2 linked regions of the Prosthecobacter dejongeii genome follow. The protein of the gene in region 2 interacts with the protein of the main gene of each other region in a pairwise test. Links are inferred from orthologs where the notes say so. Each region holds a gene or a part of one and is shown on either strand. Other genes may lie near its edges. The genes, in order: dnaE and dnaX.

Region 1 (4,418 bases), on a different replicon or contig from region 2:
AGGACATCAATCCACCCGAGTCTGCTGAGCGCATCGAGATCTGCCGCGTCAGTGGCCTACGGGCGACCGACTTCTGCTATGACAAGGTCAAGGGTCCAGATGGGGTGGAGCGCTCCGTCCGCAGCACTTACTCCGAGTATCTGCGCCCCGGCACCAGCTTTAACACCACCTGCCCCGTCCACACAGGGGAGGGCTTGCCAGCCGACTTGCAGGCCTTTCACCAGGCCATCACCCAGACGGCTGACTCTGCCCTGCTCGCGCAGGCGGGTAAGTTTGCCAACATCGAGGCCGTCCACCTCCAAGACCCCATCATCCTCGGGGCCGATCCTTACAACGCGGAGAAGCCCATCCTGCGGGCCCGTCCAGTCAATGACGATGGCACCCCCATCCTGCGCGCCGTCCCCGTGGGCGTGGATGAGGGAGATGCCGATGAACAGCCCGTCATCAAACTGAAGCCGCCACCGGCCATGAAAATCGAGCTGTGAGGCTGCTGGCAGCAGGGCTGGAGATGAATCTCCAGCCCGGTGCATTTTTGGAGAGAAAAGTGCGTCCTTCTGGCTACCCTAGGCAGGCCAATGGCAGATTCCTTTGTCCACCTTCATCTCCACTCTGAATACTCTCTCCTCGATGGCGCGGTCCGCATAGATGACCTCGTCTCCCGCACGAAAGAGCTGGAGATGCCTGCGGTGGCCGTGACGGACCATGGCAACCTCTACGGGGCCATTGATTTCTACATGGCGGCCAAAAAGGCCAAGGTGAAACCCATCCTGGGCTGCGAGGTCTATCTAGCCCCCGGCTCCATGCATGAGAAGAAGGAGGTGCAGGGCCGAAAAAGTGCCTCCCACCTCACCTTACTCGCCTCAAGCAACGAAGGTTATGAAAACCTCTCCCGCATCGTCACCGAGGCGCATCTCTTCGGTAAATTCGGCGATACGCCGCGCATGGATAAAGCCCTGCTGCGACAATACAGCAAAGGCATCATCGCCCTCAGCGGCTGCCTCAATGGCGAGATCAACCAACTCCTGCTGACGGACCGCAAAGACGAGGCCGAAAAAAGCCTGATCGAATTCCGCGACATCTTCGGCCCAGAGAATTTCTACTTGGAACTCACGGATCATGGAATGGAGCAGCAGCGCACTGCCGCCCGCCAACTCATCCAGTGGGGCAAGCAGTACGACCTGAAGACGGTGGCCACCAACGACGTGCATTTCATGAATCGCGAAGATCATGAAAGCCACGACATCCTCATCTGTGTCGGGTCTGGGGCTAACGTGCACGACGTCAACCGCGTCACCTATTCTCCCGAGGTGTACTTCAAAACCGCCCAGGAAATGCGCGCGCTTTTCCGCGAGAATCCGGAGGCCTGCGATGCCACCTTGGAGATCGCCGAACGCTGCCATCTGGACATCCGCCTGGACTCCACCAGCATTGACCGTTACCCCCAATATCCCATGCAAGGGGTGGAGGGAAACTGGCCCGACCGCGTCGCCTACCTGCGTCACCTTTGCGAAGAAGGCCTCATTCGTCGTTACGGGCGTGACCGCGCGCTCAATGATGAAGCCCTGCGCAAACGTCTCGATTACGAACTTGCCCTGCTCGCAGAAAAGAACTTCACCAGTTACTTCCTCATCGTGTGGGACTTCATCAACTGGGCCCGTGAACACGGCATTCCCGTGGGTCCAGGGCGTGGTTCGGCTGCAGGTTCCGTCGTCGCTTTCGTGCTCGGCATCACGGACATTGATCCGCTGCGCTTTGAACTGGTGTTTGAGCGATTCCTCAACCCGGAACGCGTCAGCCCGCCCGATATCGACATCGACTTTTGCCAGACCCGTCGTGGTGAGGTCATTCAGTATGTGCGTGAAAAGTATGGCGACCTCAGCGTCAGCCACATCATCACCTTTGGTACCATGGGTGCGAAGTCCGTGGTGCGCGATGTCGGCCGTGTGCTCGGCTGGAGCTATGGCGATGCAGACCGCCTTTCCAAGATGATCCCCACGGAGCTGAACATCACGCTCGCGGGTGAGGACAAGAAGGATAAAGCCACGGGGAAAATGATCCACATTGATGGAGCCATTGACAAAAATCCGGAGCTCAAGGCCTACATCGAAAACGATAGCAACGCCCAAGAGCTGTGGAAGCACGCCACCTTCCTGGAAGGCATCACCCGTGGCACGGGCATCCACGCGGCAGGCGTCGTTATCGGAGATCGGCCCCTTTACGATTTCATCGCCCTGACTCGCGGCAACGAAGAGGAAATCGTCTCCCAGTTTGCCATGAAGCCGCTCACAGAACTGGGCATGCTCAAGATGGACTTCCTGGGCCTGAAAACGCTGACGGTCATCCAGGAGGCGGAGCAGTGGGTGCAAAAACGCGTGCCCGGCTTCAACACCTCCGACGCACCGTTGGATGATGTGAAGACCTTCGAGATGCTGCAACGGGGCGAAACAGTCGCCGTGTTCCAGATGGAATCTGGCGGGATGATCAATACCTGCAAACAGCTCGGTCCGGACAAGATCGAGGAGATCATCGCTATCTTGGCCCTCTACCGTCCGGGGCCCATGCAGTTCATTCCCGACTACATTCAGCGTAAAAAGGGACTGGAAGAAGTGGAGTACCCACACCCGCTGCTGGAGAAGATCGCCAAGGAAACTTACGGGATTTTGGTTTACCAGGAGCAGGTGCAGCAGGCCGCCAACTTGCTGGCTGGCTTCACCCTCGGTCAGGCCGACTTGCTGCGCCGAGCCATGGGTAAGAAGGACCTGGCCGAGATGGCTCGGCAACGTATCGCCTTCGTCGAAGGCTGTAAAAAGACCAACGACATCGGCGACAAACAGGCCAACGCGGTCTTCGACTTGCTCGAAAAATTCGCCCAGTATGGTTTCAACAAATCGCACTCCGCCGCCTACGGGATCGTGACCTATCGCACGGCCTACTTGAAGGCCAATTACCCCGTCGAGTTCATGACGGGCGTGCTCAGCCTGGAAGTCAGCAACACGGACAAGATCGCCAACTTCGTCAGCGAATCCCTGCGCATGGGCATGGCCATTTTGCCGCCCGATATCAATCGCTCACTCCTCAAGTTTTCGCCTGAGCGCACCAAGGACGCCGACCCCAACATTGAGGGGCCCAATGCCATTCGCTTCGGCCTCAGCGCGGTGAAAAACGTCGGTGAAGGGGCCATGGCTGCCGCCATCGAAGAGCGCGAGAAAAACGGTCCCTTCAAAAGCCTCGAAGACTTTGCTGCGCGCATGGACACCCGTGCCGTGAACAAGAAGTTGCTCGAAGCCTTGGTGAAGTCGGGCGCCTTTGATTTCACCAAAGAACACCGGGCCTCCCTCTTTGCGAAGTTGGAGCAGGTGCTCGCCTCCGCCGCCTCCGCGCAAAGGGACAAAAAAGCCGGCCAAGGTGGCCTCTTTGATGACTTTGCCATGGCCCCGCCTAAAAAGGCCGCCGCCCAGGTGCCGATCACACCCTGGACGATGGATGAGACCCTGGCCTTTGAAAAAGAGCTGCTCGGATTCTACGTCAGCGGCCACCCTCTGGACAGCTACCGTGGCAACTTCGAATCCAGCAAACTCACGAAGATCATCGCCCTGGAAGAAGTGGACACCAGCGCCAAACCGCAGACGGTTTTCATCGCCGGGATCGTCAACAGCCTGGACGTCAAATACTCGAAAAAGGACAACCGCCCCTTCGCCACCTTCACCTTCGAAGACTTCACGGGTCAGATCGAGATGATGGTCTGGAGTGACGAGTATGAGAAGTTCAAAGAATTCCTCAAAGTCGGTGCCGTACTGGGCCTGCGCTGCCGCTGCATGAAGGACCAGCGTACGGAGGGCAACCGCCTCACCCTCGGCGATGCCAAGCCCCTCTCCCCTAAAAAAGCCCGCGTGGCCAATGCCGGTGAAGCTGGGGTGGAAGCCCCCGTCAAGCCCCCACCGCCCCCGGCCCCGCCCAAACCCCTGCTGCTGCGCCTGGACTGCCGCCGCCACAGCCAGATTGACCTCGACCGGATCCACGAAGTCCTCACCCAGTTCCCTGGCGAGCTACCCGTCCTCTTTGAGTTCAACAACAGCAGCACCGGCAACAAAGTCCGCCTCCAAGCCGGCGACGAATACCGCGTCACCCAGACCAAGGACCTCGTGCAGCAGCTCATGATCTGGCTGTAGTCGGACAGGCAGGGATGATCGCCGGAGGGACCCCATTCTTGGGCAATCTGAGGTCTTGCTGACTGCATCGTAACCATGGCCTGTCTCATGCTTCATGGCAGGATTGCCGCTTGAATCTCCCGGCCCCCCCTTCAACCATGCCGCACATGCGTAAAACCAAGATCCTTTGCACCCTCGGGCCTGCCACCGAGTCCGCTGAAGTCATCCTTAACCTCATGGAAAAGGGCGCGGATATCTTCCGCCTCAACA
Region 2 (3,150 bases):
TGCTGCGTATCGTCAAGACGGCTTCGCGGCAGAGCATGGCTCCTGGAACCGCAGCCGTCGGACGGGTTACAAGGTGGTGCAAATTCCAGTTAAGGAAGGAAAAGCCACAGGCGAGTACGTGGACTTTTTGACGGGTTTTGTGACGCCCGACGGGGATGTCTGGGGGCGACCTGTCGGGGTAACTGTGGCCAAAGATGGTGCCTTACTGGTCAGCGATGATACGGGCGATTGCCTGTGGCGTGTGGCCTATGAGAGTGCAGGAAACAGGTGAGTGAGATGGAACACATCCTGTCACCCCCACCCACGGAATAACAAAATGTGTGGCCACTCTGCGCTCAGAGCGCAGGTGGCTACATCGCATCTTTAAAAACCGAGTCCTGGAGGGAGGCCCAGGCCGCCCGTCATTTTGCTCATTTCGGCCGCCTGAGTGTCCTTTACTTTTTTCTGGACCTGCTGGACGGCGGAAAGGAGGAGGTCTTGGAGCATGTCCACATCTTCGGGATCCACCACTTCTTTGGCGATCTTGATGCTTTGGATATCGCCGTGACCATTGGCTGTGACGATGATTTTGCCGCCTGCGACAGTGGATTCAAAGGATTTGGTGGCGAGCTGAGCCTGAGACTTTTGCATCTGGCTCTGCATGTCCTGCACCTGCTTCATCATTTTCTGGATGTTCATGGAAAAATAGTAGGGGGTTAAAGTGATTGAGGGATTAAGATTGGGGTGCAGTGGTGCCTGCTAGCTTCAGTTTGAATTTCTCGATGGCGCTCTTGATGAGCGGATCGTTTTGAAAGTCGGCAGTGATATCTTCGGGTGTGGCTGCTTCATTTGTTTCTGGAGCAGGTGCTTCTGCGGCTGGAGCCTTCTCCCTTGGCCGTTCCACGACGGGTATAGGGGCTGTAGCCGGGCGCGGGGGGGCACTCGGGGCTGGGGCTGGTGTGGCTACAGGCAGGTCCAACGCACCGAAAAGTTCTGCCGCCGGTGGTGGTTTCAGACTCGGGTCCACGATCATTTCAAACTTCATTGGCGTACCAAGGATGTCTTGTGCAAGACCTTCGAGGAAGGTGCGCTGATTGTCGCGGGCGAGGCTCTCTTTGGCGTGGCTTTCGCTGGATGGAAAACCAAGTTTGATGGTCCCGCGCGCCATGGACATGACGGTTGTGGCTTCTAGCCACGAGGAGATGAGCGGGCGCTTTTGCTGGACACGCCCCAGGAGTTCGAGGCGGAATTCTTCATTCGTTAATGAAGGCGCTATAGGGGCCGGGGAAGGAGCTGCAATAGGCGCCGAGGTCGGTTTGGGAGTCGGTGCTGGTTCAGGAGCAGGAGCAGGAGCAGGAGCAGGAGCAGGTTGGGGCTCGGGTTCCGGTGCGGCGGCTGGAGGTGGCTCGGGCTCAGGAACTGGTGCAGGTGCAGGTGCAGGTGCAGGTGCAGGTGCAGGTGCAGCAGCCAGGGGCGGGAGAGCCTCTTCGATGATGACGGGTGCGGGCTCGGGGGCCTTGGCCAAAGGGGCTGGTTCGGGAGGCTGAGAGGGGGCGATCTCCACCGGGGCGGCGCGGCGCGGCGCGGGCTGTGGGCGCGGGGCAGGGCGGGGCACGGTGACGGTGCCGTTGCCCTCTAGGGCTTCGATGACGTCGCTGATGCTGACTTCGTTATAATGCTGCACAGCCTGGATGACTCCCAGCTCGAAATGCAGACGCTTATTGGTCGCCCAGCGCATGCGTGCATCCACTTCGGCGAGTCCATCGACGATTCGCAGAAGCTGGTCCGTACTGGCTATCTGGGCCTGGTAGCTGACTTGTTCAGCGATGTCAGGCTCCAGATCTTCGGCCGCAGCATCGGGGTCAGCTTGGCTAACCAAAAGCGTGCGAAAATGCTGGATGAGATCTCCTAGCATGCGGCCGAGGTCCTTGCCAGCCTCACTGGTGTCATGAACGAGGCGGAGGGCACTGACGGTGTCGCTATCCAAAATGTGCTGCGCCATCTTTGCCACGGACTGTACAGCAGTGAAGCCGAAGATTTCCAGCACATCCACTTCACGGATGGTATTGCCGCAGAAGGCCACGAGTTGATCCAGCATGGACTGGGCATCGCGCATACCGCCATCGGCCCCTTTAGCAATGGCAAACGCTGCTTTCTCATCCAGATCCACGTTTTCCAGGGTGGCGATGTGGAGGAGATGCTTTGCAATGATGGTGTTTGGGATACGGCGCAAATCAAACCGCTGGCAGCGACTGATGATGGTGGGCAAGATCTTGTTCGCCTCTGTCGTCGCGAAGATGAATTTTACATGATCAGGCGGCTCTTCTAGGGTCTTCAACAGCGCATTGAAAGCGGCGGTGGAGAGCATGTGGACCTCATCAATGTAGTAGATCTTATAGCGGCAGCGGGAGGGGGCGTATTTGACGCTTTCCCGCAAATCACGCACCTGATCCACGCCATTGTTGCTGGCACCGTCGATTTCCAGCACATCTAGGCTCCGGCCTTCAGCGATTTCTTTGCAGAGCTCGTCTTCGGGATCAAATTCAATGCTGGGCCCATTCGGGCAGTTGAGGGCTTTGGCGAAAATGCGTGCCGTGGAAGTCTTCCCCGTGCCACGCGGGCCGACGAAGAGGTAGGCATGAGCCAGACGGTTCTGCGCGATGGCATTGCGCAGGGTGCGGACGACATGCTCCTGGCCGAGCACATCGGCGAAGGTTTTGGGGCGATACTTGCGGGCGAATACCTGATAACTCACGCTGTGATGCTAGCGTGTGTGGCGGGGGAGGCGAACAGATTTTGGGGAAACTCATCCACATCCTTGGCTTTCCTGGGAAGGATGCTCTAGGATGGCAACATGTGGCCGATTAAATGTGTGCTTTTCCCCCTGGTCCTAGCGCTGGTGCTCCCAGGCTGTGGGCTATTCAAGAAGAAAAAAAAGCCGGAGCCGCAAGGTCCCAAAACCACCGTGGTAGGCATCGTAGAAATGGTGAACCCTGAGCAAAATTACGTGCTCATCCGCTGTGACGTCGTGCCCAATCTCGGTACGGGAACAGAGCTGGTGGCCATGGATGCAGCCGGAACGGAGGCTAAATTAAAGCTGACCCAGGAACGCAAAGGCCGCTACCTGACGGCTGACATCGAGTCTGGTCAGCCCAAGGTGATGAATTTGGT

Evidence for each region.
Region 1: the proteins of dnaX (region 2) and dnaE interact in binary tests that used the Escherichia coli proteins (3 or more experiments, as listed by UniProt). The link is inferred for Prosthecobacter dejongeii from one-to-one orthologs.

What each region holds. Positions count from the first base shown.
Region 1 is NZ_JACHIF010000001.1:1,144,027-1,148,444, reverse strand. Bases 180-4,369 are described here. They hold dnaE (DNA polymerase III subunit alpha), read left to right. Parts: upstream 180-575; coding sequence 576-4,169; downstream 4,170-4,369. Other genes in these bases: pyk (pyruvate kinase), read left to right, coding at 4,307-4,369; HNQ64_RS04555 (transglycosylase domain-containing protein), read left to right, coding at 180-485. Also shown: more of HNQ64_RS04555, read left to right, coding at 1-179; more of pyk, read left to right, coding at 4,370-4,418. UniProt on the Escherichia coli protein: DNA polymerase III is a complex, multichain enzyme responsible for most of the replicative synthesis in bacteria. This DNA polymerase also exhibits 3' to 5' exonuclease activity. The alpha chain is the DNA polymerase catalytic subunit.
Region 2 is NZ_JACHIF010000002.1:520,939-524,088, forward strand. The notes cover bases 224-3,145. They hold dnaX (DNA polymerase III subunit gamma/tau), read right to left. Parts: upstream 2,735-3,145; coding sequence 713-2,734; downstream 224-712. Other genes in these bases: HNQ64_RS07365 (PQQ-dependent sugar dehydrogenase), read left to right, coding at 224-271; HNQ64_RS07370 (YbaB/EbfC family nucleoid-associated protein), read right to left, coding at 364-678; HNQ64_RS07380 (hypothetical protein), read left to right, coding at 2,852-3,145. In the rest of the region: more of HNQ64_RS07365, read left to right, coding at 1-223; more of HNQ64_RS07380, read left to right, coding at 3,146-3,150. UniProt on the Escherichia coli protein: Part of the beta sliding clamp loading complex, which hydrolyzes ATP to load the beta clamp onto primed DNA to form the DNA replication pre-initiation complex.